3 regions of the Yersinia sp. KBS0713 genome follow, and region 3 is predicted to be linked to each of the others. Evidence: predicted binding sites of a transcription regulator. Region 3 holds the regulator's gene; each other region holds the start of a gene.

Region 1 (10,724 bases), 1.7 Mb from region 3:
GCTTAACGGCGCACGGTAACCAAAACCCCACCGCGCGTTCCAAATAAGATAGATAAAAAGAAAATCAGGCTGGCGCTAAGTACAATTGCCGGGCCGGCAGGTAACGAGGCGTAATAGGACCACAGCAAGCCAACGAGGCTGGCAACCATACCGATCACCATGGCGATACCCAGGGTATGGGGTAAGTTTTTGGCCCAAAAACGGGCACTGGCGGCTGGTAACATCATCAGTCCGACCGACATCAGTGTGCCGAGGATCTGAAAACCCGCCACCAGATTGAGCACCACTAACGACAAAAATAGCGCGTGAACCACCATCAACCAGCGGCCCATGCTGACCCGCAGAAAGAGAGGATCGAAAGACTCAACCACTAGTGCGCGGTAAATAGCCGCTAACGCCAACATCGAGCATGTGGTGATAACACCCACCATGGTCATGGCGTTGGTATCAACTGCCAAAATAGAGCCGAATAACACATGGAGCAGGTCCATACTAGAACCTCGCAGTGAGACTAATGTCACCCCTAGCGCCAGCGAGCCTAGATAGAAACCGGCAAAACTGGCATCCTCTTTTAATAGTGTTCGACGGCTGACCCAGCCCGACATCACAGCAACGGCCAATCCGGCAATAAAACCCCCCACCCCCATCGCAACCAGTGACATCCCCGAAATCAAATAGCCTATCGCCGCCCCCGGCAATACCGCGTGAGACAGTGCATCACCCACTAAACTCATTCGCCGTAATAATAAAAAAACGCCTAAAGGGGCTGAACTGAGCGAGAGCGCCAGACAAGCCACCAGTGCACGCCGCATAAAGCCAAAATCGACAAAAGGATCAATCAGTAAATGGATCAAGGTCATAGGTTGATCATCCTCAGCAGTTCGGGCTGTTGCGGCGCGCAGGAGAGTGCGCAAGAAGCACTGTGTGAGCGATGCAATTCGGCTAAAACCTGCTCCGAATGCTGCCAGCAATACCCTTGGGAGGTTAACCACAATGCATCGGGGAAGTGCTCAGCCACCATCGACATATCGTGCAAAACCGCAATAATGGTTCGGCCCTGATGATGTAACTGATGGAGAACATCGAGGAGCAACTGCACTGTTTGGTTGTCGATGCCGGTAAAAGGCTCATCAAGCAAAATCAGCGGTGCTTGCTGCACCCAAAGGCGAGCAAACAATACTCTTTGTAACTGACCACCGGAAAGCTCCCCCACCGGCTGGTGCGCCATACCCTGCATACCGACTATATTAAGTGCCTGTTTTATTCGTTGGCGTGATTGATTATTCATCCCACCAAGTAACCCACTTTGCGGCCAGCATCCCATCGCGACCACATCCTGAACCGCGATCGGAAACTGTTTATCTAACTCGGTTTGTTGGGGAAGATAGGCCATTTGCGGCGCTCGCCCACCGACGAAGGTTAATTGCCCAGTAACAACCGGCTGCAAACCCGCCAGTGTTTTAAGCAACGTGGATTTTCCTGCCCCATTTGCGCCAATAATGGCAGTGAGGGAGCCGGCGGAAAAACAGCCGTCAATGGGCGGTGTCAGTGGATTTCGGTCATATCCGATTTCAATTTTTCTCAAATTTATCATGGCAGTACATTCGCCCAATAAATCGCGCACCACAACAATAGGCAGAGTAAGGCGACGGCGCCGATGCGCTGTAATGAGGAGAGTGAGAACAGCGACCAGACGGGAAAAGGATTCAGCCGGGCAAGGAAAGAGTGTTTATTCATATCAGAGAAAGACAGATGATTTTATGTTATATTATAACATCACATATCATCAGTGAATTCAAGAAAACATCGCTGGCTTATCAGTATCAAAAGTAACAACTGTTAACCCCATGATCCAAATAGCATAGGCCAGCCGACGGAATTGGCCCTCTACTGATAGAAAAACAGGCGGTATCTGCATCATTAGTTACAGTAAATTAAACTTTCCTTACTGATACCTGACTGGTGAACGTGGGCTGGGATTTGGTACTCTGGTAGCAGAATAGGTCGTTAGCACTCTCAACACGATAAATAACACAATAGAACAAAAGTAATGTAGCGACCCTCCTCTTGATCAAACCCGTAGAACACTCTAGATTAATAGAGTGTTGCTAACTTAATCGTGCTTAATAAGCCTAAATATGAGAAATCCTCGTCAGGGTGGTTATTTTATTGCAAAATTGCGTTATTGAAACTTTATGGCCTAAATAACCTCACGAGGTGTTAACTAACCCTATTGGTTGAAAAATCGCATTAGATGCGAATTTTTTCATTCAAATCATGGAAATAGTTGCAGAAATACAGTACATCGCATTTTTTGCGACAATGATCATACAATAATGAATTAATGTTACCACCATAAGCGGACAATTAATGAACAATGAAATAGCTGGCGACTTCACTTCAGGCTGTTACCCGATTTCATTGCTGAAGCGGGTTATCAACAATAATATTCGTGAAATTGAAGGAAGTTTAGTTTCCGGCTTAATGTATTATTCGGAAAATGCCAGATACACAGCTGGTTCATTAGAAATTCTTGATATTTCTCATTTGCAAGACAACCATTATTCAATGAGTTACTGCTACCAGTGGCATATTTTTAACCCTTGTTTGGACATCCATACTGAAGAGTCCCTAACAAATGCTGTAACATTTATTGTACATCCGGAAAAAATCATTTTTGATATCATTAACAATGATCGGCCGTCCACCGCTGACGAATTGTAAGATTAAGTAATAAAGTTGCGCGGTGAACGAAGAAATGATTTATATTCATAGCAAGGCAAGCTTATTTAGGTTAACGATAAGCGTCTGCGCTTATATGATTATCAATCTACTCACATTGTGTTATCAACACCGAATTAAGACTTTACGGAGGGGATGATATGGATGAGTACTCGCCTAAGCGGCATGATATTGCCCAGTTGAAGTTTCTCTGTGAGAGTTTGTATGATGAAGGCATTGCTACGCTTGGTGATAGCCACCATGGGTGGGTCAATGACCCCACAGCAGCTGTAAATCTACAACTTAATGATTTGATCGAGCATATAGCTTCATTTGTGATGAGTTTTAAAATAAAATACCCGGATGACGGCGACCTGTCAGAGTTAGTGGAAGAATATTTAGACGATACATATACTCTGTTTAGTAGTTACGGGATCAATGATCCTGAATTGCGTCGCTGGCAAAAAACCAAAGAGCGGTTATTCAGACTTTTCTCAGGAGAATACATCTGTACCCTGATGAAAACTTAAGGGATAGTTTCCCTATATTAATTTGTATATCGAGAAGAAAAATCACCATGACAAAAACTGACTACCTGATGCGTTTAAGAAAGTGTACGACTATTGATACGCTAGAACGTGTAATTGAAAAGAATAAGTACGAACTTTCCGACGATGAGTTGGAATTATTTTACTCAGCGGCTGATCATCGTCTGGCGGAACTCACAATGAATAAGCTTTATGATAAAATTCCACCTACAGTTTGGCAGCATGTGAAATAGTCCGCTTAACGCTGGTTAAGACACAACAACGTTGAGCCGATAAACACTATCGGCTTCAATGGGCTAGGCGATTTTTACGTTTGTTAATTTGAGATAAATTTCTTAGATAAAACGACGGTATTGAAGGTTAACTTTAATCCCGCGCTATTGCGTACCCGCGCTTAGGTGAAATCCTGTGACTTATCAGGATGCTGTAAAAATATTTAAGTAAAAATGATTCAGCGCTCTATTTATTAAAATTTTGTCTGACCGCTAATAGTTTCAAGACATTATTAATCATATGTCATATTGAATGCATAAATAGAAAGTTCAAACCAATGGGGAATGAGAAGAATCTTATTCTTCTGTTCAATACTCAGCCTGTTCTGCAATGTCTGACGAATAGGATGGGAAGATTTAAAGTAGATAGCTATCAGGGGGGAAGAGACTTCAGATAAGCAGACAAACTCAACAAGATAAAACATCTATACATCAGAAGTGGTGGAGGCCCTGCCAGCTACATCCCGGCACACACCTCGCCTGCTACGGCTGCTTCCTTCCGGATCTGACCGAGTTCACAAGTTAGTGTTGCGGGAGAACCAACAGGACCTCCATTGACGTTAACGGCCCCTTGTACTCTGGAGCGGTGGGCATTATCGACCATGCCCAGCCAAATAGCAAGGTAACACCAGCTAACCGGTGGTTTATTGCGCACTCACACTCAGGTAAGTGCTTAATCTATTCTCTTCAAGCAAAAAAATAGTCGACGATATTATTTATATCGTGCGACGCTATCCTCTATCCAAATAATAGAGCCGCAAGAGGATGCAGTGACATCATCAGAAACCTCCCCCAAAAATCAGGATAAATCTACGACGGCGGAATATCAGGATGAGCATGATAGCCCACCGATAATGGACAGTTTTCGTCAGCGGGTATTCCAGGTTGTGGCCGCCATCCCCTACGGGCAGGTCACCACTTATGGTGATATTGCGCGGTTAATTGGTTCCCCACGGGCGGCACGGCAAGTTGGTGGTGTTCTAAAGCGTTTACCGCAGGGGTCTGCATTGCCTTGGCATCGGGTTATTAATCGCCACGGTGAAATATCATTAATTGGTGATAATTATCTGAGGCAGAAAAAGGCATTATTGGCCGAGGGCATTCAAATTGATATCACGGGCAGAATTGATTTACAGCAATATCGTTGGCAGTACCGTTAATCTCAGCGCCACAGCATAGTGGTTATACTGCGGCGCTTCGATGGCTACGGTGTGGTCGTAGCGCCTGATATTGTTGCAGCGCCTGAGGTTGTCGCCGGTGCAGTTTCTATGGCAACGGAGGTTACAGGTACTAGCAGCAAATTAGCCTGAGTCCCGGCTCCACGGTTTATCACCTCCTGAATGGTATCAGTGATAAACATTAACTGACCATTATGGGTGATCGCCGCACTCACAATGATGCGCGCGTTTGGCTGGATATCTGATGGGTTAAACGGCAGGGTAAAGGTAAATGGTGCCTGTTTGCCCTCAGTGCGAACCGCTTTCTGAGCAATGACTCGTGATGGTGCATCAGCCAGTGAGGCATCCGACAGCGTTACCGTAACCACGGAATCGGGTGGTAATGCAATGCGCTCGCGGATGTTAACTGTCCCTTGTACCGCAGGCTGCGCAATAGGTGCTGCTGCGGTTGTCACCCCTGCAGGGGCAGGAACTGGCACATCAGCGCCTTGGTGAGCACACCCAGCCAGACTGACCACTAACGCTGCCCCACCCGCTACCCGCCAAAATTTCATTGATTGCCAAGGTTTCATAGGTCGCACTCCTTCTTATTATTAAGATGCTGACTATTCATAGAATAGGCACGTGTTTAATAAGTGGCTTCAACCACCTAGCACGCTAATTATAGCACAATCTGCTGAGCCTTTCCGTTTGCCCTAAGATTCAGCCATTTATCAGACTATTCCTTAAAAGATGATCATTAGCACAACCGGGATCACAGCAATATATTGACGCCCCCCCAACAGATTCAGCACACTGTAACTGAACTCAACCATCAAGGGCCACAACATGAGCCAGCCATTAGCAAAACTGCTCGATCTACTCCATCTGGAAAAAATTGAAGAAGGGATCTTTCGTGGCCAAAGTGAAGATCTGGGCTTGCGCCAGGTGTTTGGCGGGCAGGTCGTCGGTCAGGCTATCTATGCTGCAAAACAAACCGTCCCCATGGATCGGATTGTCCACTCATTCCACAGCTATTTTTTGCGCCCGGGGGATAGCAGTAAGCCGATTATCTATGATGTCGAAACACTACGTGATGGCACCAGTTTCAGTGCCCGCCGGATCAGTGCTATTCAGAATGGTAAACCTATCTTCTACATGACGGCGTCGTTTCAGAGTCAGGAGGAGGGGTTTGAGCACCAAAACAGCATGCCGGAGGTCCCCTCGCCGGATGGTTTGATGTCAGAGAGTGACATTGCCCGTCAGTTTGCACATTTGATCCCCGAAAAAGTGCGGGAAAAGTTTATTGGCAACCAGCCAATTGAGATGCGCCCGGTGAAATTCCACAACCCGCTGCAAGGTTCGGTCGAAGAGCCAAATCGTTATGTCTGGTTCCGCGCCAATGGCGAAATGCCGGATGACTTGCGGGTTCACCAATATTTGCTGGGTTATGCTTCTGACTTCAATTTCCTGCCAACCGCCTTGCAGCCGCACGGAATTGGCTTCCTTGAGCCGGGAGTGCAGATTGCCACAATAGACCATTCAATGTGGTTCCACCGGCCATTCCGTCTGGATGACTGGTTGCTGTATGCCGTAGAAAGCACCTCAGCTTCCGGAGCGCGGGGTTTTGTTCGCGGGCAGATCTACAACCAACAGGGCGTGCTGGTTGCCTCTACCGTGCAGGAAGGTGTGATCCGTTTGCATCGCTGATACCGCCGCAAAGCGACTTCGATACCCAAAATAAAACAGGGGCGATAGTGAAATCGCCCCTGCTGCTTATCATCATTATTATTAGTTTTCTAACATCTCAGCCTATTTTGAGCCACTGAACTTCTTGCTAAGCTAACTTATTGGTTGTAAGCATTTTCGCCGTGACTGTTAACATCCAGACCTTCGCGTTCTTGCTCTTCTGGTACCCGCAGACCGACAACCAGGTCAGCAATTTTGAAGGCAACGAAGGCAACAACACCAGACCAGACCAAACACACACCGACACTAAACAGCTGTACGCCAACCTGATGGCCCATGGTGACGCCAGCCGCGTAACCGGTGCCCCCCAGTGAAGCAGAGGTGAAGACGCCCGTCAGGATACAACCGATAATCCCGCACACACCGTGAACGCCGAACACGTCGCAAGTATCATCCACTCGCAGCCATTTCTTCAGCAGTACCACCCCCCACAGACCAGCAACGCCGCCCACCAGACCGATAATCAATGCGCCCCCCACCCCTACAGTACCTGCCGCTGGTGTGATCGCAACCAGACCGGCGATACAACCGGAGCATGCACCCAGTAAGGAGGGTTTGCCGCGTAAAATCCACTCAGCAAAGACCCAAGAGAGAATGGCACCTGCTGTTGCGACGACGGTGTTCAAGAAGGCAAGTGCGGCAATTTCGTTAGCGGCACTGGCTGAACCCGCGTTGAAACCAAACCAGCCGATATAGAGAATTGCAGTACCGGTAAACACCATCGGTAAGTTGTGTGGTTTGAAAGCTTCTTTGCCAAAGCCAGCACGTTTACCCAGTAAGTAAGCACCTACTAAGCCGGCGATAGCGGCGTTAATGTGCACCACTGTACCACCGGCAAAGTCCAGCGCACCGTCCATTGCCAGGAAGCCGCCGCCCCATACCATATGTGCCATTGGCAGGTAGGAGAAGGTGAACCACAGCACAGCGAAGATTAATACCGCAGAGAAACGAATACGTTCGGCGAATGAACCCACCACCAGTGCGACCGTGATACAGGCGAATGAAGCCTGGAACACCACATGGATGTATTGGTAGAAGGTGCCGCTCAAGCTGGTCAGGCCGATACCTTTCAGCATCGCCATATCGAAGCTGCCGAAGAAGGCATTGCCGGTACTGAAAGCCAGGCTATAACCGTAGAGGATCCAGAGTACGCAGATCAGCGCGAAGGTCACGGTGACCTGGGTCATCATTGATAATACGTTTTTGGAACGCAGCAGGCCGCCGTAGAACAGGGCAATACCGGGCACAGTCATAAACAGCACCAAGGCGGTGCAAATCATCATAAAAGCATTATCAGCTTTGTCAGCTACAGCTGGTACAGCAGCCATTGCCAAAGAGGGCAGCATCGCTACCGAACTTAGGCCCAACACGGATAAAAGTTTTTTCATCATCAACCCATCCCTATTCACTAAATTTGAGCCTGCAAATTACAGTGCTGCTTCGTCGGTTTCGCCGGTACGGATGCGAATAACACGTTGCAATTCAGCAACGAAAATTTTGCCATCACCAATTTTGCCGGTATAGGCGGCCTTACTGATCACATCAATCACTTCATCTAATTGATCATCGGCAATCGCGATATCAATTTTCACTTTAGGTAAGAAATTGACGCTATATTCAGCTCCACGATAGAGTTCGGCGTGTCCTTTCTGGCGACCAAATCCTTTTACTTCGGTTACGGTCAGCCCCTGAATACCCACAGAGGACAAGGCTTCACGCACATCCTCCAGCTTAAATGGTTTGATCACCACGGTAACCAGCTTCATATTTGCCCCTTCTCGAACTAAGTCGAATTTAAGTCTCCACGAGACACCTGTCTGCCACAAAAGAAACAAAGCAAAGGCTATGCCATAAATAAAGATAGCTGAAAATTAGTGTGAAAATGACCAACAGAGGGTCGTTGAGAGAATCAAGCCCCTGCTGACAGGGCTACACCGCGAGTATTGAGTATTTTTTGTGCACCAAATTAGTGCGATGCGCGTCACAAAAGTGCACCATCGCATTGATGGGCTATTGCGTTGCAAGATTATGGTGCGGGATGTCCGCTCTCTTGCAAACTGTCGCGGTACTGAGGGGGTATATTTGGTGGGTGATGGGGCTAGGAAGCGGCACAGGGCGTGATGCGAGGCCGCCAGGCCCCGCAGATTATCCCTTAATTAACCGCAGTTTCTACCTGGTCAATAGCCGCTAAATCTTCGCTGACCAGTTGCAACTGGTACATTTGATAATAGCGCCCATGGGCCGCAAGCAGCTCTTGATGCTTACCTTGTTCAACTGCCACACCACGGTGCAGCACCAAAATGGTATCAGCATCGACAATGGTTGAGAGGCGGTGAGCAATCACGACCAAAGTGGTATTTTTGCGGATAAGCTGCAATGCCCGCTGAATCGACTGCTCAGTGCCAGAGTCAATATTGGCGGTCGCTTCATCCAAAATCAGAATTTGCGGCGCTTGTACCAATACCCGCGCCATCGCCAGCAGCTGTTTCTGCCCGACTGACAAGGTATTGCCCTGCTCCCCGAGCATACTGTGCAGCCCATCAGGCAGCCCATGGACTAATGGCGCAAGTTGCACCGTCTCCAGCGCTTGCCAAACTTGCTGCTCACTAATATCACGGCCTAAGGTCACATTGGCGAAGAAAGAGTCGGCCAACACCACCGGATCTTGTTGCACCATGGCAACCCCCTGGCGCAAGGTCTGGTGAGATAACCCAGAGAGTGGTCGGCCATCAAGCAGAATCTCCCCTTGCTGCACCGGGTAGTAACCCATCAACAGATTAGCCAGCGTACTCTTGCCACTGCCGGTATGCCCGACCAAAGCAATAAATCCACGCGACGGCACATCAAGAGAGATATTTTGCAGTACCATTTTATCGTGACGATAAGCAAAGCTGACATTCCTCACCTGAATATGGCCACTGGTCAGCGGACGGTCATCGGTGCCATAGCCCTGCTGAGCGCGATCCATCAGATCGAAAATACGCTCCCCAGCCACCACCGCTTGTTGCAGGATAGATTGCTGAGATGTCAGCTCAATCAACGGCTCATTTAAGCGCCCCAGATAGTTAATAAATGCATACAGCACCCCCACCCCGACGGAACCTTCTGGGCTGAAACCGAACAGCAACAACAAACCGCATAGCACCATGGCAGAGAACAGACTCAGCAGCGGGCGTAAAAGAAACCCCTCCAGGCGCAAAGTTTGCATCCGCGCCATATAATGCGCGCGACTGGCTGACTCCATCCGCTCGCCGAAGCGCGCTTGCTGGCGAAACTGCTGAATAACACCCATGCCATTAATCACTTCATTAAAGCCGTCGTTGATGTCAGCCAGATAGGCCCGAACCCGCCGCACCACGGGGGTGCTATAGCGCTGATAAATCGCCATCACTACCAATACCGCAGGGAAAATGCAGATTGAAATCAGCGCCATGCGCCAATCCAGACTGAACATCGCCACCAGCATTGCGCCGATTAACGCGGCACTTTTTAGCACTGTAGAGACCACCATCACATATAAATCTTTGATAACTTCAGTGTCATTAGTTACGCGGGAAATCAATTGCCCCACCGGCTGGGTATCAAAAGCACTGAGCGGTTGGCGCAAAGCCGCATCCATCACTTCAATGCGCAACCGCTGAACCACGCCGACTGCAGCACGATTAAACAGCAGCGCCTGAAAATAGTGCAAGGTCGCAGCCAGCAGTTGCAGCAACAGATATGCCAATGCCAGCCCACTCACCAAACCGAGCGGCAAGGTGCCTTTCGCCACCACGTGGTCAATAAAATAGCTGATCAACAGTGGGCCACTGACTTCAGCGGCAGCGGCAACCCAGAGCATCAAGACCGCCAGCCCTAATGGTTTTCGATACGGCGAACCATAGGAGAGCAGCCGTTTTAGTGTTGGCCAAAGTTGCTGAGGTTTACTCATCGGTTTTGGCCTCCGGCTCACCATCATCTAATGCCGCTTCCAGTTGTTGATAGCGGTACATCTCGCGATACCAACCCGATTGATTGACCAATAAATTATGTGTACCACGCTGCATCACACCGCCATGTTGCATCACCAGAATTTCACTGGCCTCCGTCAAAGCGGAGAGCCGATGGGCGCTAATAATCACGGTGCGATGTTCGCCCCAAAGGCGCAGATTTTTTAAGATTTCATGTTCGGTCTGACCATCAACCGCAGAGAGTGCATCATCAAGAATCAGAATTTCAGTCTCCAGAAGCAGCGCTCGGGCAATGGAAATGCGCTGTTTCTGCCCGCCTGATAACAT
Region 2 (10,724 bases), 580 kb from region 3:
CCTGCCATCCTTCGGCGAACTGTTCAAAGCTAAGAGAGACGCCCATTTCATCACTAAGCTGGCGGGCAAACTCCTCATCGCTGATTTCTCCACGTTCATGCTGTTGGAATACCTCGCCCATCGTAAAGCGCTCGCTCAATGTCGCTAGCGGAATACTGCTTAATTTGCTCCAGACACCCAACACGCGTTTAAAGTCGATATCAACAATCACATTCCCTAGATCAAAGATATACAGCATAGCGCTCTCCCAATTAGATGGTGAGTTTCACTGTAACGGGAAAAGGTAAAACTGAACAGAGAGAGAAGGAAAAAGGCAGGGGTGAATCAGGAAAAATATTACTTTTGTAAGCAGCGGGAAGTATCCCCAAACACACTGGAGTTACGGCAAGGCAGCAAGTGAACGAAGCTAACACAGTAGCAGCTTCAAGGTCGAAGGGGATAAAGAACTCAGGGCGCTTTTCGCGCCCTAAGTATCAGCAGAACAAAGAAGAATTAACCTTCTTTAGGACCACGACCTGCACGCTTACGATCGTTTTCCGTCAAATGACGCTTACGGATACGGATTGATTGCGGGGTAACTTCAACCAATTCATCGTCATCGATGAATTCCAGAGCCTGTTCCAGTGTTTTCTTCAGGAAAGGAACCAGAGTGGTTGCTTCGTCAGTACCGGATGCACGCATGTTGGTCAATTGCTTACCGGTCAGGCAGTTTACAGTCAGGTCGTTAGAACGTGAGTGAATACCGATGATCTGGCCTTCATACACTTCTGTACCGTGACCGATGAACAGCTTGCCGCGGTCTTGCAGTTTGTACAATGCGAACGCTACAGCTTTACCCTGACCGTTAGAGATCAGCACGCCATTTTGACGTTGGCCGATTTCGCCCGGACGCACATCATCATAGTGACTGAATGTGGAGTAAAGCAGGCCAGTACCCGAAGTCATGGTCATGAATTCTGTACGGAAGCCAATCAGACCACGGCTTGGGATCATGTAATCCAGACGAATACGACCTTTGCCGTCTGGGATCATGTCCTTAACATCGCCTTTACGCTCACCCATGGCTTGCATCACTGCGCCCTGGTGCTGCTCTTCGATATCCAAAGTAACGCTTTCAAATGGTTCTTGATGGCGACCGTCGATAATACGGTTGATAACTTTAGGACGAGATACAGCCAGCTCGAAACCTTCGCGGCGCATGTTTTCGATCAGAACCGACAGGTGAAGTTCACCACGGCCTGATACGCGGAATGCGTCAGCATCTTCAGTTTCTTCAACACGCAGAGCAACGTTATGGATCAACTCTTTGTTCAGGCGGTCTAGGATCTGACGTGAAGTCACGTACTTGCCCTCTTTACCACAGAACGGAGAGGTGTTAACGCAGAAATACATGGTGACGGTCGGTTCATCAACAGACAGCGGCGGCAATGCTTCAACAGCATTCACGTCACAGATAGTGTCAGAGATGTTCAACTCGCCCAGACCCGTGATAGCAACGATGTCGCCCGCTTCAGCCAGTGTGGTTTCGATACGTTCCAGACCCATATGGCCCAGTACTTTACCGACTTTACCGTTGCGAGTTTTACCTTCGCTATCGATAACAGTGACTTGCTGGTTAGGTTTAACCACACCACGTTTGATACGGCCGATGCCGATAACACCAACGTAGTTGTTGTAGTCCAACTGGGAGATTTGCATCTGCAATGGACCGGTGCTGTCTACGTCTGGCGCAGGCACATGGTCAACGATTGCTTGATACAGCGGGGTCATGTCCGGCGCCATATCATTGTGGTCTTCGCCCGCAATACCCATCAATGCAGATGCATAGATGATAGGGAAGTCCAGTTGTTCGTCGGTTGCATCCAGGTTAACGAACAGGTCAAACACCTGATCCACAACCCAGTCAGGACGCGCGCCAGGACGGTCAACTTTGTTGATTACCACGATAGGTTTCAGACCATGAGCAAAGGCTTTTTTGGTCACGAAACGGGTCTGCGGCATCGGGCCATCCATTGCGTCGACGACCAGCAGCACAGAGTCAACCATAGACATTACACGCTCAACCTCACCACCGAAATCGGCGTGTCCTGGGGTATCCACGATGTTGATGCGGTAGTCTTTCCAGTTAATGGCGGTATTTTTCGCGAGGATGGTTATCCCACGCTCTTTCTCCAAATCGTTGGAGTCCATTACACGTTCAGTTGCTTCAGTACGTTCACCGAAAGTACCAGATTGTTGTAGCAACTTATCGACCAGGGTAGTTTTCCCATGGTCAACGTGCGCAATAATGGCGATGTTACGCAGATTCTCGATCACAGCTTTTTTGCCTCAGGCATTTAGAAATAGCGCGCTATTGTACACGTAATAAGCGAGGGACTAAACAAGATCACAAACTTCTCTTATAAACAACCTGACGGCGGTTAGTTTGTGATCCCTTTCACGGTGCAAAAATAGCCTCTCGACCCACTTTTGCACCAATATAGTGCTCAACGGCGCAAATGAAGCACCAGAATAGTGCAATATAGCTATCCTGGTGCATACTGAATATCAGCTGACCCCTATGATATGGCATAAACGGGGGGTTTGGAAAGTTGGCATAGATTTCGCAATGTATTTTAGCATGAATCGCCAGCTCTAATAACTGTACGAAATAAATAGTGACAAGTTTGCTGTTTTGAGTGACACCGAAGCACTATAAACCTCAGTAATACACGGTAATCGTTCCACGACGACGACTATGACAAATCCAGGAGATATAAGTATGTCCGCTGAACATGTTTTGACGATGCTGAATGAGCACGAAGTGAAATTTGTTGATTTGCGTTTCACCGATACCAAAGGTAAAGAACAGCACATCACTATTCCAGCTCACCAGGTCAACGCTGACTTTTTCGAAGAAGGCAAAATGTTTGATGGCTCCTCGATTGGTGGCTGGAAAGGCATTAACGAATCCGACATGGTACTGATGCCAGACGCCAGCACCGCTGTTATGGACCCGTTCTTCGAAGACTCCACACTGATTATCCGTTGTGACATCCTTGAGCCAGGCACCATGCAAGGTTATGACCGCGACCCACGCTCTATCTCTAAGCGGGCAGAAGATTTCCTGAAATCTTCTGGTATCGCCGATACCGTGCTGTTCGGGCCTGAACCAGAATTCTTCCTGTTCGACGACGTTCGTTTTGGTAGCAGCATCCGTGGTTCCCACGTATCTATCGATGATATCGAAGGCGCATGGAACTCCAGCACTAAATACGAAGGCGGCAACAAAGGCCACCGTCCAGCAGTGAAAGGCGGCTACTTCCCAGTGCCTCCTGTCGACTCTTCACAGGATCTGCGCTCTACCATGTGTTTGACCATGGAAGAGATGGGTCTGGTAGTTGAAGCGCATCACCATGAAGTGGCAACAGCAGGTCAGAACGAAGTGGCTACCCGCTTCAATACCATGACCAAGAAAGCTGACGAAATTCAGATCTACAAATACGTGGTGCACAACGTGGCACACGCATTTGGTAAAACCGCGACCTTTATGCCAAAACCTATGTTTGGCGATAACGGTTCAGGTATGCACTGCCATATGTCTTTGTCCAAGAACGGGACTAACCTGTTCGCTGGCGATAAATACGCTGGCCTGTCTGAAATGGCGCTGTTCTACATCGGCGGCATCATCAAACATGCTAAAGCTATCAATGCCTTAGCTAACCCGACTACCAACTCCTACAAGCGTTTGGTCCCAGGCTACGAAGCACCGGTCATGCTGGCATACTCTGCCCGTAACCGTTCAGCTTCTATCCGTATCCCAGTGGTTGCTAGCCCGAAAGCGCGTCGTATTGAAGCCCGCTTCCCTGATCCAGCGGCTAACCCGTACCTGTGCTTCGCCGCACTGCTGATGGCTGGCCTTGATGGCATCATCAACAAAATTCACCCAGGTGATGCGATGGACAAAAACCTGTATGACTTGCCACCGGAAGAAGAAGCAGAGATTCCAAAAGTAGCAGGTTCACTGGACGAAGCCATGATTGCACTGAGCGAAGACCGCGAGTTCCTGACCCGTGGTGGCGTGTTCACTGACGATGCTATTGATGCTTATATCGAGCTGCGTAAAGAGGAGATGGACCGCGTCCGTATGACTCCGCACCCAGTTGAGTTTGAACTGTATTACAGCGTTTAGTTTTAGTTTACCCAATAGATTTCAAGGTGTAGGAAGGCGGCAAACAAGAGAACCCCGATGAGCTTACACCAGTAAGTGATTCGGGTGAGCGAGAGCAGCCAACACACCTACAACTTGAAAGATGACGGGTTGTTGCCGTGGAAACTTTTGGCCCATCTTCGGATGGGCTTTTTTCTCCGCCGCTTAATTAGCTAATAAATTATACCCGAAGTAATTGAGTCCGCAGGTAGGTCGCGAATCTTGATAAAAAAGGTATTGATGCACCCCCAATGTGCAGGAGTCTGCGTAATGGCAACAGGCACGCTGCCCGATGCTGGGCAGATCCTCAATTCTCTCATTAATAGCATTCTGCTATTAGATGACTCTCTGGCGATTCATTATGCCAATCCCGCGGCGCAACAACTGCTGGCGCAAAGCTCCCGTAAACTTTTTGGTACACCACTACCCGAATTATTAGGCTATTTTTCCCTGAATATCACCTTGATGCGGGAAAGTCTGACGGCCGGGCAGGGTTTTACCGATAACGAAGTGACGTTAGTGGTTGATGGTCGCGCGCATATTTTGTCACTGACAGCACAAGCGCTGCCGGAGGGTTTTATCCTGCTGGAAATGGCACCAATGGATAATCAGCGCCGGTTAAGCCAAGAACAATTGCAGCATGCTCAACAAGTTGCCGCCCGTGATCTGGTGCGAGGGCTGGCTCACGAAATTAAAAACCCGCTGGGCGGTTTACGGGGGGCGGCGCAATTATTGTCAAAAGCACTGCCTGATCCGGCCTTGCTGGAGTACACCAAAGTGATCATCGAACAGGCTGACCGCTTGCGAAATTTGGTTGACCGCTTATTAGGCCCACAACGACCTGGCCAACATGTGACGCAAAGTATCCATCAGGTTGCTGAACGGGTCTGTCAGTTAGTCTCGCTGGAAAAGCCGGATAACGTGACGTTAATTCGCGACTATGATCCGAGTTTACCCGAGCTGGCCCATGATCCCGACCAAATTGAACAAGTGCTGCTCAATATCACCCGCAATGCATTACAAGCGCTAGGTAAAGCTGGCGGCACTATTACGTTGCGTACCCGAACCGCATTTCAGGTCACTCTCCATGGTATGCGCTACCGGTTAGCAGCGCGAATTGATATTGAAGATGACGGCCCCGGTATCCCCACGCAATTACAAGATACGGTGTTCTATCCGATGGTAAGTGGCCGCGAAGGTGGTACTGGCCTTGGCTTATCTATTGCCCGCAATCTTATCGATCAGCATTCGGGTAAAATTGAATTTAACAGTTGGCCGGGACACACCGAATTCTCGGTTTACCTGCCTATTCGCCAGTGAGGTTTCTATGCAACGAGGGATAGTCTGGATCGTCGATGACGATAGCTCCATCCGCTGGGTGCTTGAACGCGCACTGACTGGGGCAGGTCTAAACTGCGCAACATTCGATAGCGGTAATCAGGTGTTGGATGCATTGGCGACGCAAACCCCAGATGTGTTGTTATCAGATATTCGTATGCCCGGCATGGATGGATTAGCACTGCTGAAACAGATTAAGCAGCGCCATCCGATGCTCCCGGTCATCATAATGACGGCACACTCTGATTTAGATGCAGCGGTCAGTGCTTATCAGCAAGGGGCATTTGATTATCTGCCCAAGCCCTTTGATATCGATGAAGCTGTCGCGCTGGTTGAGCGCGCGATCAGCCATTATCAGGAGCAGCAACAACCGCCACGCAGTCAGCCGGCCAGCGGCCCAACCGCAGATATTATTGGCGAAGCCCCAGCGATGCAGGACGTTTTCCGCATCATTGGCCGCTTATCTCGCTCCTCGATCAGTGTGCTGATCAATGGTGAGTCGGGTACTGGTAAAGAGTTGGTGGCCCATGCACTGCACCGCCATAGCCCGCGCGCTAAAGCGCCCTTTATTGCGCTAAATATGGCGGCTATCCCGAAAGATTTGATTGAGTCGGAGCTGTTTGGCCATGAGAAAGGCGCGTTTACCGGTGCCAATCAGGTGCGCCAGGGCCGCTTTGAGCAAGCCGATGGCGGCACACTGTTTTTAGATGAAATTGGTGATATGCCGCTGGATGTACAAACTCGCCTGCTGCGCGTGCTGGCTGATGGTCAGTTCTATCGGGTCGGCGGCTATGCACCGGTCAAAGTGGATGTGCGCATTATTGCCGCAACCCACCAGAACCTGGAGCTGCGCGTTCAGGAGGGGAAGTTCCGCGAGGATCTATTTCATCGTCTGAACGTGATTCGAGTGCATTTACCGCCGCTGCGTGAGCGCCGTGAAGATATTCCGCGTCTGGCTCGCTACTTCTTGCAAGTGGCCGCCAAAGAGTTGGGGGTCGAAGCCAAGAACCTGCATCCTGATACAGAAGTGGCGCTCACTCGCCTGCCTTGGCAGGGTAACGTGCGCCAACTGGAGAACACCTGTCGCTGGCTCACCGTGATGGCGGCAGGGCAGGAGGTGCTGGTGCAGGATCTCCCTTCTGAGCTGTTTGAAACCAGCACGCCGGATGCGACAGGTCAGCGGACACCGGATAACTGGTCAACACTGCTGGCGCAATGGGCGGATCGGGCATTGCGTTCCGGCCATCAGGATCTGTTATCTGAAGCGCAGCCAGAGATGGAGCGGACACTGTTAACCACCGCCTTGCGCCACACCCAAGGCCACAAACAGGAAGCAGCACGCTTGCTGGGCTGGGGTCGCAATACCTTAACGCGCAAGCTGAAAGAGTTGGGAATGGAGTAGCGGGGCAACATAGTTCTGACCTGAAAGTCACCCTCATCGCTGAGGGTGACATCATCAGATCACGCGGGAGAACTGCTGTCTGCGCGCCTGTTTACGTAAATAGATATCGAAGCACATACAGATATTACGAATGAGTAAGCGCCCACGCGGCGTCACACGAATGCCCTTTTCATCCCGCTCCACCAGCCCATCTTGCTCAAAGGGGGCCAGCAGTTCAAAATCCTCGGCAAAATAATCCGCAAAATGAATCCCGTACTGTTGCTCAATCGGCTGATAATTGATTTGGAAATGACAAATCAGCGTTTTAATCACATCACGGCGCAGGCAATCATCGTCGGTCATTGTCAGACCACGCCACAGCGCATTGCCCCGCTGTTCCACGCAGGCATAGTAGGTTTTCAGATCTTTTTCGTTCTGCACATAGCTGTCACCCAACATGCTGATCGCCGAAACCCCTAAACCCAGTAGATCACTCTCGCCTTGGGTGGTATAGCCCTGGAAATTACGGTGTAGTGTCCCTTCCCGCTGCGCAACCGCTAACTCATCATCTGGGCGGGCGAAGTGATCCATGCCAATAAACTGATAACCGGATTCGGTTAGGAAACTGATGGTGTGCTGCAAAATATCCAGCCGTTGCTCGGCACTGGGCAAATCCGCATCTTTGATTTTGCGCTGCGCGGCAAACAGGCTCGGCAAGTGGGCGTAATTAAAGACGCTCAAACGGTCAGGATTTAGCTCAGCTACCCGTTTGAGGGTAAAAGCAAAGCTTTCCGGCGTCTGCTTGGGCAGACCATAAATCAGATCGATATTGGTGGAGTTAAAACCGAGGGCTTTCGCGCGCGCAATCAAGGCGAAGATAAAATCTTCATCTTGCTCACGATTAACCAGCCGTTGAACCTCTTTATTGAAATCCTGCACCCCCATGCTCAGACGGTTAAAGCCCTCCGCACGTAGGTGATCAAGCACATCCAGTTCAATTTCCCGTGGGTCTACTTCAATCGACTGCTCCGCATCGGGCAGGAAATCAAAGTTTTCACGCAGCAGATTCATCAGGTGGGTAATTTGCGTTTTATTCAGGTAGGTGGGGGTACCGCCGCCCCAGTGCATCTGGCTAACCTGACGCCCAGCGAACAGCGCCGCACGCTGACGGATCTCTTTTTCCAAGACCGCCAGATATTCATCAGCTTTATGCTGCTGGCGCGTCACCAGCTTATTGCAGCCGCAGAAGTAACAGAGCTTATGGCAAAACGGAATATGCACATACAGTGATAAAGGCCGCTGCGGGTAGCGCTGCACCGCCCGCTGAAAAGCAGCTTCATTATAACCTTCACTGAACTCAAGGGCGGTGGGGTACGAGGTGTAGCGCGGCCCTGAATAATTATATTTTTGAATCAGGGACAGATCCCAAACTATGGTGCTTTCAGATATCGCGTGCTCAGACATGTTCACTCCTTCCGATATTTGCGCCTACCGGGCCGGTTAGAGGGCAGATGTTTTCGTTGTCTGGCCGCAGTAGCGCTGCGCAACCGTGATCGCCGTTGCGACAGCCGCCATAGTTTACCCAATAACCACAATAGATAACACGTCAGTAGTAGGGCTATTATTGGGATGACCCACTGCATAACTTAAAATGCGTCTTTGGGATTACCGCCTTTCAGCAATTTCAGAATATCTTCCGGCTTCTCTTCTTTCTCTTCGTCATCTTCATCGTCGCCCAATTCAATACCCAACTGCTCCATCAGGGCATCAATGCGGTCTAATGTCAGATCAACGTAAGCCTGATCTTCTTTGCTCAATACTTCGTCGTTATCGAGCCTATCCAGCAATGCATCCAGACGCTCATCATTTTCCAGCTTGGAAAGCTCCTCTTCCGGTGTCAGACGTGGCTTAGCTTCAGCTTTAACCACCGGTTTAGTGGTTGGCTTGGCTTTAGCTTTGCTCTCAACCACCAGCGGCACAGGCACTTTACTGCCAAAACGCGGATCTTTCTCCTGCACTGGGGTCTGGCCCTTCTTATTGCTGCCCTCAACATTACTTCTCGCGCCGGAGCGGTTGCCGCTATGTTTTTTCTGACGTTTACGTTCGCGAGCTTCGATATCCAGCTCTACACGGGTCTTTTTAATGCGCTTTGGTGTTGCGGTGCCTTTTGGGGCTGCGCGTGGTGCTTTAGTTGGCTGCTTCATAACCTGTGCTCTTAAATGAGTATGGGATCGGATTAGTATATACCCGTCATCTTAAAATTTATTGGGTATAGGATTGGGCCGGAATCTAGCAGAAAGCGGACAAAGAAAAAAGGCGGCAGATTAACCTGTCGCCTTTTTTCGCACCTTCTGCGGAAGGATATCCTTACAGCGCACTCCCTGCACTTACATAACGTCCCGGTTTCTCCATCCTGCAATACGCCATCCCTACTGTCCCTTCAGCCCTGAAGGTGACTCACCCGGCACTCCGGCCTGTGTCCCTAAACATCCTTTTACCTGAGCTACATTATCATCCCTGGCTCATCGCATATCCATTACGTTCCTTAAGCATAGGCCACTCATCCTAAGTGATTTCGCTCCCTGCCAGCACATCCCGCGCTATGGGTAATACAAACAGTTATTTGTTTTTATTCAAAAAAACAATTATAAAAACAAATTAGCCGTTAATGATATTAGCTGACTTTAATGAAGTTTTTCTTAACAGTTGCTCAATGATAGGCTATTAATTTTCTCGACAATGACCGCCAACTCACAAAAATAGCAATTTCACGGGGAAAGTGCAGAAAAGAGCAGTGGAAGATAAACCCCCTTTTTTCGTCGTGATGCAGTTATAATCGCTCCATGTAAGCTATCTCTCACGGAGACGACAAATTTTGACTATCAGAAACTATAACTACCACATGACTCATTTCGTCATCAGTGCTCCGGATATCCGCCATCTGCCACGTGATGAAGGTATTGAGGTGGCATTTGCTGGCCGCTCAAATGCCGGTAAATCGAGCGCACTCAATACGTTAACCAACCAGAAAAGTCTGGCTAGAACCAGTAAAACCCCAGGCCGTACCCAGCTGATTAACTTGTTTGAAGTAGTCGATGGCGTGCGCTTGGTTGACTTGCCGGGCTATGGTTATGCCGAAGTTCCAGAAGAGATGAAACTCAAGTGGCAGCGCGCACTGGGCGAATATTTGCAAAAGCGTAACTGCCTGAAAGGATTGGTTGTGTTGATGGATATTCGCCATCCGCTGAAAGATTTGGATCAGCAGATGATTACCTGGGCAGTGGCCGTCGGCACGCCGGTACTATTATTACTGACCAAAGCAGATAAGTTGGCATCAGGCGCTCGCAAGGCCCAATTGAATATGGTGCGGGAAGCGATTATTCCCTTTATGGGCGATATTCAGGTTGAAGCTTTCTCATCATTGAAAAAGATTGGTGTCGATAAATTGCGGGAAAAACTGGATACCTGGTTCAGTGAGATCCCACCAGAAGTGATGATTGATGACGAGCATGATGATCAAGGTGAGTAATTAACCACCTACCGCAGCCCGTAAGGGCTGTTATCTCCCCTGAATACGCCCCGCTCAGACGACGAAAAGTGCCCATTTCGCTGGCAAAAGCCCAATAAAAAACGCCCCAGTCAACAAGTGACTGGGGCGGCTAATATATAGCCAAATCCGATTACGTGAAGTAAAAGGTCTGAAAGATAGAACATCTTACCTCTGTACCCTACGTCTGTAACTCTACATCATTTTTTCGCAGGGCAAAAGAATTTTTTGTTGTATAGTTACACAAATTGGCACGATTCAGCGCACCT
Region 3 (10,724 bases):
AGATTTTCATCATATCTCCCGGCAAATTGTGGCGAATTATACTCGCGTGCCATTTCTCTGCAAGGGGCAAAAGCCGCATTTTTTATGATTAGCAAACGATTACTTGTTGGGTTTGGCTTCAAATGGGAAACAGTTGCAAAATGGCGGGGATCGTCACTAATGCAATGAGCAGTGAGACAACAATCGCCAGCGCCGATGACATCAGTAGCTATATGGATATCAATAAGATGCTATGGGGCATATTTGATATTAGAGAATTATCACCCGCAATTTATCATTCTGAATGAAGTTTTTATTCTAGGTTGATTGTAAACTGATGATTAATTACAGAAATTTATTTGTAGCTTAAATAATTTAGGTTGTATTTTTATAGATAATAGTCAGATGTGGCGCAATAAAATTATTGCTGATCTATTTTAGCCGCAAATTGATCATAAATAATCAATAAATGCGGCTATCGGAAATATTAAGCAGCAAGTGTGCCGCTAACTCTATTCCTCGTCGAACCCCGAATTAAACAACTCAATAACCGCACTCAGCGCCTGAATCTCATCAGGGCCGGTCGCTTCAACCTCAATCTGGCGGCCTTTAGCGGAGTCTAGCATCAGCAGTGCAATCACACTGCTGGCTTCGGCTTCGGTCCCGCTGTCATTACGTAACATCACTTCTGCATCAAAACTCTGAACCAGCTCGAACAATTTCATTGCGGGTCTGGCGTGCATCCCCAACTTGTTCTTGATCTCAACGGTCTGTTTGACGGTCATTGTTTACGTTTTTCCAGAGTACGGTGGCGTGATTGGACATTTTTGCCACGAGCGCGGAAATAATCTGCCAATTGTTCAGCTACATAGACCGAGCGGTGCTTACCGCCGGTACAACCAATGGCAACCGTCAGATAACTGCGATTATTGGTTTCCAGCATGGGCAGCCACTGTTCCAGATAGCTGCGTGTCTGGTAAACAAAATTGTGCACTTCAGTATGGCGATCAAGGAAGGAGATGACCGGCTTGTCCAGACCCGTCATCGGGCGTAGTTTCGGGTCCCAGTGTGGGTTCGGCAGGAAACGTACGTCGAAAACATAATCGGCATCAATGGGAATTCCGTGCTTGAAGCCAAATGACTCAAACACCATCGTTAGTTCGCGCTCACGTTTACCCAACAGGCGGGTACGCAGCATCTCAGCTAACTCGTGCACTGACATTTCTGAGGTATCAATAACCAGATCAGCCCGTGAGCGCAGAGGCTCCAGCAGGATACTCTCTTCATCAATAGCACTTTCTAATGACAGATTTTTCGCCGAAAGCGGGTGCAGGCGACGGGTATCACTGTAGCGACGAATCAAGGTATTGCGGTCAGCATCCAAAAACAGCAGCTGCGGTGAGAAACTGTCTGGCAATTGGGTCATGGCATGTTCAAATACCTCGGGAGATTCCGGCATATTGCGCACGTCTATGCTCACTGCCGCTGAGATATTCCTACCGGCAAGTGTGTTTGCCAATTGCGGCAGCAGAACCACGGGCAAGTTATCGACACAGTAAAAGCCCATATCTTCCAATGCGCGTAAAGCAACAGACTTCCCTGAACCGGAACGGCCGCTGACAATCATCAGCACCATGTGAGTGACTCCCCTTGGTATCTCTTTGGCGCTCATCGCCACTATTACGAATCGACATTCCGGCTATAACAGGCGGGTTTGCGAATAGACCCGCGCTGCTAGGCACCCTTTACCCGTTTACGCCGTTTCTGGCGGTAACTCTGTAATGATCTGATAAAGCTCATCATCACTGTGTGCTGCACGTAGACGGCGACACACTGTTTTATCAGCTAATCGCTTGGCCACTAAAGACAAAGTGTGTAAGTGAGTTTTACATTGATCTGCCGGAACCAACAAGGCAAATAATAGATCAACAGGTTGATTATCAATAGCATCGAAGGCAATGGGTTGTTCCAGGCGGATAAACACACCCACGGCGCGCAGCGTATCTTCCTCCAGTTTGCCATGAGGTATCGCGATGCCACTACCAATGCCGGTACTGCCCATGCGCTCACGGGTCAATACAGCATCGAAAACGACCTGTGAAGGCAGGTTTAGCTGTTTGGCAGCCAACTCGCTGATAATTTCCAAAGCCCGTTTTTTACTTGAGCAATGTACGGCGCTTTTGGTGCACTCGATATTTAATACCGAGCTTAATTGCAATGCTGGATCGTTGATCATCTCATCTTTCACTTAAGCGCTATTTTAAGCCCAAACCAGCGGTGATCTGTTCTTCACCGCTGGCTCGGGTTATGTCGCGCGTATAGAACCTTCGTTAGGTATAATAGCTACAAGGATTCTTAATGTTGTTTCAATTTATCTTTATGCTTGTTCAACTGGCGGGCCAGTTTATCAACCAAAATATCAATTGCGGCGTACATATCTTCCTGCTCTGAACTCGCGTGCAACTCGCCTCCATTCACATGTACCGTGGCTTCTGCAATTTGTTTTACTTTTTCGACACTTAAAACCACGTACACTTGGTTAATGCGATCAAAATATTGCTCAAGTTTGGCAAATTTAGTGTTAACAAACTCACGTAATGCTTCGGTTATTTCAACATGATGTCCGGTAATATTGAGCTGCATAGTCTCTTCCTTCTCAGTTCAGGTCAAACCAACTGTTTACGTTGATTCGACGGCGGGATGGATAACGACTCTCGGTACTTCGCGACGGTTCGCCGTGCCACCATGATGCCTTGTTCACATAATAGTGTGGTCAGCTTACTGTCGCTAAGGGGTTTGGCAGGGTTTTCTGCCGCAACCAATTTTTTCACCAGTGCACGAATTGCGGTGGAAGAGGCTTCGCCTCCGCTCTCGGTGTTGACGTGACTGGAGAAGAAATATTTCAACTCGAAAATCCCCCGAGGGCTGTGCAGGAACTTCTGCGTGGTCACGCGGGAGATGGTCGATTCATGCATATCTACGGCTTGGGCAATGTCAGCCAGTACCATGGGTTTCATAAACTCAGGCCCATTTTCAAAAAATGCGATCTGCTGCTCTACAATACAACGCGCGACCTTCAGCAGCGTTTCATTGCGGCTTTCAAGGCTTTTTATCAACCATTTTGCCTCTTGCAGATTGCTGCGGATAAACTGCCCGTCGCTATCATTACGAGTATTATTACCCATGGCAGCATAGTGTTGATTAATTTTTAGGCGTGGAATGCTATCGGCATTTAGCTCGACCGTCCATTGATCTTTGTCTTTACGGACCAAAACATCGGGAATGACATACTCAGATTCGCCGGTATTGATCGACTGGCCCGGTCGTGGGTCCAGTGACTGAATCAGGGCGATCGCTTCCTTAAGTGTATCTTCTTTTAGCCGACTTAAACGGATCATTGTGCGGAAATCATGGTTGCCTAGCAAATCCAGATAGTCACTAACGACCAAGCGAGCTTCGGCAAGATAAGGGGTATCTTTGGCATATTGCGATAGCTGCACCAACAGACATTCACGCAGGTTACGCGCTGCCACGCCAATGGGATCAAAGTGCTGTATCCGCTTGAGTACGGCTTCGACTTCATCTAGCGCGATGTTCTCGTCACCCATGCTTTCCAGAATATCTTCCAGCGGGACGGTGAGATAGCCGGTTTCATCAACTGCGTCGACAATGGAGGTCGCGATGGCGGCATCGGTTTCAGAGAAGGGGGTTAAATCCACCTGCCACATGAGATAATCTTGCAGTGTTTGGGTGGTTTCACCCTGATAGACCGGTAGCTCATCATCACTGTAATCGTTGCCCATTCCTGATGGCGTACCTGCGGTGTAGATCTCATCCCAGGTGGCATCCAGCGGCAACTCTTCTGGCATATCTTTTTGTTCCAGCGCTTCGCGAGTATCAAGCGCTTCACTGTCTACTGTCTCTTTGGCGTCTATCTCTTCATGAAGATCCGTTTGCTCAAGCAGGGGGTTGCTCTCCAGCGCTAACTGAATCTCCTGCTGGAGTTCAAGTGTAGAGAGTTGCAACAGACGAATAGCCTGTTGAAGCTGCGGAGTCATTGCCAGTTGTTGGCTGAACTTGAGTTGCAAACCTTGCTTCATAATGCGGTATCAATTTTCCTTAATGGCTGAAAAACGGCCTTACGATCTGTATTGGAAGAAGATTAGAGACGGAACTCTTCACCCAGATAGACACGTTTAACTTGTTCGTCAGCCAAAATTTCCTGTGGTGTGCCGTGAGCGATTAAGTGCCCTTGGCTTACAATATAAGCCCGCTCACAAACGTCTAACGTTTCACGCACGTTATGGTCGGTAATCAGTACACCAAGACCACTGTCGCGCAGATGCTCAATAATTTTTTTGATATCAATAACAGAAATTGGGTCAACCCCGGCAAATGGCTCATCCAGCAGAATAAACTTAGGATTTGCCGCCAATGCGCGGGCAATTTCAACACGGCGGCGTTCACCACCAGAGAGTGACTGCCCCAGACTGTCACGTAGATGGGTGATATGAAACTCTTCCATCAACTCATCAGCCCGTTCCTGGCGCTGCTCAGCCGTGAGGTCTTTACGAATTTCCAGCACCGCCATCAGATTATTAAATACACTCAGGCGGCGGAAGATGGAAGCTTCTTGCGGTAAATAACCAATGCCGCGACGAGCGCGTTCATGGAGAGGCAAGAGGCTGATATCTTCGTCATCAATCACAATGCGCCCGGCGTCACGCTGGACAATGCCGACGACCATATAAAAGGTGGTGGTCTTACCTGCGCCGTTTGGCCCAAGCAGGCCGACAATTTCACCGGACTTTACACTCAGGCTCACGTCTTCGACCACTTTACGGCCTTTGTACGCCTTAGCCAGCTTTTCTGCGATTAATGTTGCCATAAATGATTACTTACTCTTCTTTTGGCCTGAAGCTGCTGGCCCTTTGTCTTGTAATTGGGACGGTAATAGTACGGTTGTGACGCGATTGCCTTTGTCACTGAAGGCTTCCATATGCTGTTTTTTCACCAGATAAGTGATGCGATCACCTTTGATATTACTATCAAGTTGCTCCAGATAAGCATTGCCAGTCAACACCACAAAGTCATTCGCGACTTCGTAACGCAATTTTTGACCATGGCCTTTGACCGGCTTACCGCTGTCTTGCATCTGGTAGAAGGTGACCGGGTTACCAAAACCTTCAATGACCATTTTGCTCTGATCACCACCAGGGCGGGTGACAACCACTTTATCCGCTTTAATCTCGATAGTGCCTTGCTTGATAATCACGTTGTCAGTAAAGGTGACTGTATTCGCCTGCATATCCAGCGCTTGCTTGCCGGAGACCACATTAACGGGCTGATCAGTATCGCCGGTTAAAGCCAGTGCTGGCAGGCTTGCAGCCAAAAGTGAACTGGCAAGTAAAAGATGGCGAATTTTATTTTTGGATTTCATAAGAGGTTTTAACCTTTTCAATCAGCTCAGCGGTTTTGTCCCGCAAGTTCCCGCGCATTTTCATGCCGTTAGACGTGAATCCAACACCAAAGAGGGTAACTTCATCGTCTGAGGATACATCCTGAGTGATCAAATTAACCTGGGCGTTATCAGTTTTAATTTTCTTTAATTGTGCATCTGGAGTCAGGCTATCGACCTCAACATGACCATACAAATAGAGCATTTTATCATCGGTCAGCTTGGCGCGATCTGCCCGAACTGTCCAGGTTGCAACCGCATTATCACCAAACATCGTCATAACCGGCTTGGTAAACCAAGTCAGTTGCTGGCTACTGAAGTTCTGAACGTCTTCCGCGATCAATTTATAACTCAATTGCCCGACCGGATTAAACACCACGGTGGTGGTATGTTGGCTTTGCGAAGATGGCTCATTATTATCAGCCACTGTTTGCGTGTCCTGCTGGTTAAAGCCGGACATATTCCAGCCAATCAATGCCAAAGCAATCAATGCCAGGGATAGGGTTATCCATAGTCTTGTTTTACTCATATCGACAATCCTTTGGCGCCGTCGAGTTTATCCTGGGCCAATAATATCAAATCACATATCTCGCGTACTGCACCGCGTCCGCCACTGATTTGCGTCACATAATGCGCTTTGGGGAGCAGCAACGGATGGGCATCCGCCACCGCGACAGATAACCCCACTTGCGCCATCACTGGCCAATCAATCAGGTCGTCGCCAATGTAAGCCACCTGCTCAGGCTGGCAGTTTACTGCTTGCAACAACTCCTTATAGGCGACCAGCTTATCAGATTGCCCTTGATAAAGGTGGGTAATGCCTAAGGTGTTGGCGCGGTCTTCCAGTAATTTGGCGCGGCGGCCGGTGATAATCGCCACTTCAATACCTGAGGTTATCAGGCAGCGGATACCATAGCCATCACGCACATTGAACGCTTTCAGCTCTTCGCCCTGATTCCCCATATAAATCAGGCCATCGGACATCACGCCATCTACATCACAGATTAGCAGGCGAATGTTTGCCGCGCGCTGCATGACACTGTCAGCGACTGGGCCGTAGCATGTGTCCAAATAGACGGTGCTGCTCATAATTTATCCTTTGTTAAACGACACCGGCTCTTAGCATGTCGTGCATATGCACCACGCCGAGCAGTTGCTCACCGTCAGCCACCAACACCGCCGTAATATGACGTGACTCCATCAGGTTGAGCGCATCGACCGCCAACATGGTCGGACGAACTCGAATACCGCCGCTAGTCATCACGTCGGCGATTTTCGCACTATTCAAATCAACGCCCATATCGAATACCCGGCGCAAATCACCGTCGGTAAAGATACCCTTAATCATCATCAGATCGTCACAGATTACGGTTAAACCCAGATTTTTCCGAGTAATTTCCAGTAGTGCATCACGCAATGAAGCATCAGGGCTGACGTGTGGGATCTCCGCGCCAGTGTGCATGATATCGCTGATTCGCAACAGCAACTTGCGCCCAAGTGCTCCGCCCGGATGGGAGAGGGCAAAATCTTCCTGGGTGAACCCGCGCGCCTGTAGCAATGCCACGGCGAGGGCATCACCCATAACCAAAGTGGCGGTGGTACTGGTGGTAGGGGCCAGACCTAGCGGGCAAGCTTCTTGCGGAACTTTAATGCACAAGTGAATATCGGCGGCTTTACCCATGGTGCTTTCAGGGTTGTTGCTCATGCAGATCAGCTTGATTTTCTGGCGCTTGAGCACCGGGATCAGCGCAAGAATTTCGTTGGACTCACCTGAATTGGAGATAGCCAAGACGATATCTTGCGGCGTGACCATGCCAAGGTCGCCATGACTGGCTTCCGCAGGGTGGACAAAAAATGCAGGTGTACCGGTGCTGGCAAAGGTCGCTGCAATTTTGCAGCCAATATGGCCGGATTTACCCATCCCCATCACCACCACTTTGCCATGGCAATTAAATATCGCTTCGCAGGCGCTGGAAAAATCGTCATTAATGTATTGATCGAGCTGTGCCAGTCCTTCGCGCTCAATGTGCAATACCTGTTTACCCGCCTGCTGAAAATCCATTCTTGGTTGCGAATCAAAAGAAGACATATTTGGTTCCCGTACACAGCACTTTTTTATAGGCCACAATTTCTTATCACGCGGCTTTATGCAGCACTGCTTTGTGTGGCACTGTTTTAGGTAGCATTACTTATGCTACATCACCCTAAAAGGGGCGAAAAACAGCACCGCAAGATAAGCGATGAACCCACATAATAACAGAGCACCCGCCATATGGCCGATTCGATGTTTACGGCCCAGACAAAGAATCGTGAATATCACGCTAACACCGAGCATCACCCAATAATCCCGCTGAAAAGCTTCTGGGTTAATATCACCCGGGGAGAGCAGCGCAGGTACACCTAACACAATCACAATATTAAAAATATTTGATCCGATGATATTACCGACCGCCATATCATCTTCGCCTTTCAACGCGCCAGCAATGAATGTCGCCAGTTCAGGCAAACTGGTGCCGATAGCAATCACGGTCAAGCCAATGACCAGCTCACTGACGCCAGCGACGCGGGCAATAACCGTCGCATTATCGATAATCATTTTGGCCGACAGCGGCAAAATAATGAAGGCCAGCACTAACCACAATAGGGCCACGGTGGTGCTACTGTCCTGCGGTAATTCAGCCAGCTGTTCGCGGGTCAGGATATCATTTCCCTCCGCATGGGCCAGTCGCGCAATTTTAAGCATCAGGACAATAAATGCCGCCGCCGCCAGCAGCAAAATAATCCCATCCCCACGGCTGAGATGATTATTGGCCAATAGGAAGCCACACAGCACCGTGACCAGCAACATTAAGGGTAATTCACGGCGCAAAATCTCTGAGCGCACGGTCAACGGGCGTATTAAGGCGGCGCCACCCACAATCAGCAACAGGTTGGTAATATTGGAACCAAGCACATTGCCGACCGCCATATCGGTCTGGTTATTGAGGGCCGCAGTCACCGAAACAATCAACTCTGGCAGCGATGTGCCGATCCCCACAATGGTCATCCCAATAATGAGCGGCGGAATACCGAAAGAGCGGGATAACACCGCTGCGCCGTAGACTAATCGATCAGCGCCATACACTAATAAAACCAAGCCAATGATTAATAGTGTTATCGCAAGAAACATGCAGAGTCCTTTATTAGGTATAATCCCGATCCATTGGCTGCTGGTAACAGATAGCCCGTTGGCAAAAAATGGCTGACAATAGGTGTTCACACTTATTTTTGCTTAGGCTCTAATTTTGACTGCGAGAGTCAGAAAAGTAAAACTTATGGCAACTTTGGCTACGAAAAAACAGTAATAAATTGCCAAACTACTTCCCAATTGCGCTCGTTGCGGCCATTTGATGTAGCATTGGCGGCTGGATGAGTAATAAAAGGCTCAAAGGACGAATGATAATGAATCAAATGGCGTCGAATTTGATAGAGATCCAGGGGATGAGTTTCACCCGTGGTGAGCGTCCGATATTCACCGATATCAATATGACGGTCCCGCGCGGCAAAGTGACTGCGATTATGGGGCCTTCAGGTATAGGTAAAACCACGCTGCTGCGTCTGATTGGTGGGCAACTTGCTCCAGATGCCGGCGAAATCTGGTTTGATGGTGATAATATTCCGACGCTTTCACGTCAGCGTTTGTATGATGTGCGCAAGAAAATGAGCATGTTATTTCAATCCGGGGCGCTATTTACTGATTTAACCGTCTTCGAAAATGTGGCTTTTCCACTGCGTGAACATAGCCGTTTGCCAGAGGAGCTGCTGCACAGCACGGTGATGATGAAGCTGGAGGCGGTGGGGTTGCGTGGCGCGGCTAATCTGATGCCTGCGGAGCTTTCTGGCGGTATGGCGCGTCGTGCGGCATTGGCGCGGGCGATTGCTCTTGATCCTGAATTGATTATGTTTGATGAGCCGTTTGTCGGCCAGGATCCCATTACCATGGGTGTGCTGGTGAAGTTGATTGATGAGCTGAATCATGCGCTGGGGGTCACCTGTGTGGTGGTTTCCCATGATGTACCCGAAGTGCTCAGCATTGCCGATTATGCCTATATTGTTGCAGATCAGCATGTTATTGCTGAAGGAACACCTGAGCAGTTACAAGCCAACGACGATATGCGGGTACGCCAGTTCCTCGATGGTATTGCCGACGGGCCGGTGCCTTTCCGTTTCCCTGCCGGGGATTATAAAACCGAGCTATTAGGCTGATGGAGTATTCATGTTAGTACAGGCGTTAGCGTCTTTAGGTCGCCGGGGCATTAATGTCTGCGCCTCCTTTGGTCGCGCAGGTTTAATGCTGTTCAATGCCCTCGTTGGGCGGCCTGAACCGCGAAAGCAGTGGCCATTATTGGTCAAGCAGCTGTATAGCGTCGGGGTGCAATCCCTGCTGATTATTGTGGTTTCCGGTCTGTTTATCGGCATGGTTCTGGGGTTGCAAGGCTTTTTGATCCTGACCACCTATAGCGCGGAAGCTAGCCTCGGCATGATGGTATCACTGTCACTGCTACGTGAGCTGGGGCCAGTGGTGACGGCGCTGCTGTTCGCTGGTCGCGCGGGTTCTGCCTTGACCGCTGAGATAGGCTTGATGAAAGCGACGGAGCAGATCTCCAGCCTGGAAATGATGGCTATTGATCCGCTGCGGCGGGTAGTCGCGCCTCGGTTCTGGGCGGGTCTTATCAGCATGCCATTATTGACCGCGATTTTTGTTGCCGTGGGTATCTGGGGCGGCTCGGTGGTCGGTGTTGACTGGAAAGGGATCGACGGCGGTTTCTTCTGGTCGGCGATGCAGAATGCGGTTGAGTGGCGTACAGATTTACTAAATTGCCTGATTAAGAGTCTGGTATTTGCTATTACCGTGACCTGGATTGCGCTGTTCAATGGTTATGATGCGATCCCAACCTCTGAAGGGATTAGCCGGGCAACGACCCGTACCGTGGTGCATTCATCGCTGGCGGTATTGGGATTAGATTTTGTGCTGACAGCACTGATGTTTGGGAACTGAGTCGATGCAAACGAAGAGAAGTGAAGTCTGGGTAGGCGCGTTTATACTGATTGCTATACTGGCAGTCATATTCCTCTGCCTGCAAGTAGCAGACATTAAATCGGTGGGCAATCAGCCAACTTACCGGATTTACGCAAATTTTGACAATATTGGTGGTCTGAAAACCAATTCGCCGGTCAAGATTGGTGGCGTGGTGGTTGGGCGGGTAGCAGATATTACTCTGGATACCAAAAACTACAGCCCTCGTGT

The links. Region 3 encodes sigma-54, which starts transcription at its own class of promoters, with help from an activator protein. Its sites were predicted from a motif close to GTTGGCACANNTTTCGCTNT; they were not measured.
Positions count from the first base shown of each region.
Region 1: the regulator sigma-54 is predicted to act here: its motif matches at 8,281-8,300, upstream of glnK (P-II family nitrogen regulator).
Region 2: the regulator sigma-54 is predicted to act here: its motif matches at 2,591-2,610, upstream of glnA (glutamate--ammonia ligase).

Region 1 is NZ_CP042173.1:3,288,054-3,298,777, forward strand. It holds gene FFE93_RS15695 (metal ABC transporter permease) at 3-860, opposite strand; gene FFE93_RS15700 (metal ABC transporter ATP-binding protein) at 857-1,594, opposite strand; gene FFE93_RS15705 (hypothetical protein) at 2,371-2,724, shown strand; gene tomB (Hha toxicity modulator TomB) at 2,883-3,251, shown strand; gene ymoA (expression modulating protein YmoA) at 3,299-3,502, shown strand; RNA gene ffs (signal recognition particle sRNA small type) at 3,990-4,086, opposite strand; gene FFE93_RS15725 (MGMT family protein) at 4,396-4,701, shown strand; gene FFE93_RS15730 (YbaY family lipoprotein) at 4,746-5,291, opposite strand; gene tesB (acyl-CoA thioesterase II) at 5,548-6,408, shown strand; gene amtB (ammonium transporter AmtB) at 6,546-7,835, opposite strand; gene glnK (P-II family nitrogen regulator) at 7,875-8,213, opposite strand; gene FFE93_RS15750 (SmdB family multidrug efflux ABC transporter permease/ATP-binding protein) at 8,600-10,378, opposite strand; gene FFE93_RS15755 (SmdA family multidrug ABC transporter permease/ATP-binding protein) at 10,371-10,724, opposite strand, start outside.
Region 2 is NZ_CP042173.1:4,457,560-4,468,283, forward strand. It holds gene yihX (glucose-1-phosphatase) at 1-238, opposite strand, end outside; gene typA (ribosome-dependent GTPase TypA) at 493-2,316, opposite strand; gene glnA (glutamate--ammonia ligase) at 2,762-4,171, shown strand; gene glnL (nitrogen regulation protein NR(II)) at 4,460-5,509, shown strand; gene glnG (nitrogen regulation protein NR(I)) at 5,517-6,929, shown strand; gene hemN (oxygen-independent coproporphyrinogen III oxidase) at 6,984-8,372, opposite strand; gene yihI (Der GTPase-activating protein YihI) at 8,555-9,112, opposite strand; gene yihA (ribosome biogenesis GTP-binding protein YihA/YsxC) at 9,784-10,437, shown strand.
Region 3 is NZ_CP042173.1:494,059-504,782, forward strand. It holds gene npr (PTS phosphocarrier protein NPr) at 492-764, opposite strand; gene rapZ (RNase adapter RapZ) at 761-1,615, opposite strand; gene ptsN (PTS IIA-like nitrogen regulatory protein PtsN) at 1,733-2,215, opposite strand; gene hpf (ribosome hibernation promoting factor) at 2,335-2,622, opposite strand; gene rpoN (RNA polymerase factor sigma-54) at 2,646-4,079, opposite strand; gene lptB (LPS export ABC transporter ATP-binding protein) at 4,142-4,867, opposite strand; gene lptA (lipopolysaccharide ABC transporter substrate-binding protein LptA) at 4,874-5,419, opposite strand; gene lptC (LPS export ABC transporter periplasmic protein LptC) at 5,403-5,966, opposite strand; gene kdsC (3-deoxy-manno-octulosonate-8-phosphatase KdsC) at 5,963-6,526, opposite strand; gene kdsD (arabinose-5-phosphate isomerase KdsD) at 6,540-7,526, opposite strand; gene FFE93_RS02375 (calcium/sodium antiporter) at 7,632-8,606, opposite strand; gene mlaF (phospholipid ABC transporter ATP-binding protein MlaF) at 8,879-9,682, shown strand; gene mlaE (lipid asymmetry maintenance ABC transporter permease subunit MlaE) at 9,693-10,475, shown strand; gene mlaD (outer membrane lipid asymmetry maintenance protein MlaD) at 10,480-10,724, shown strand, end outside.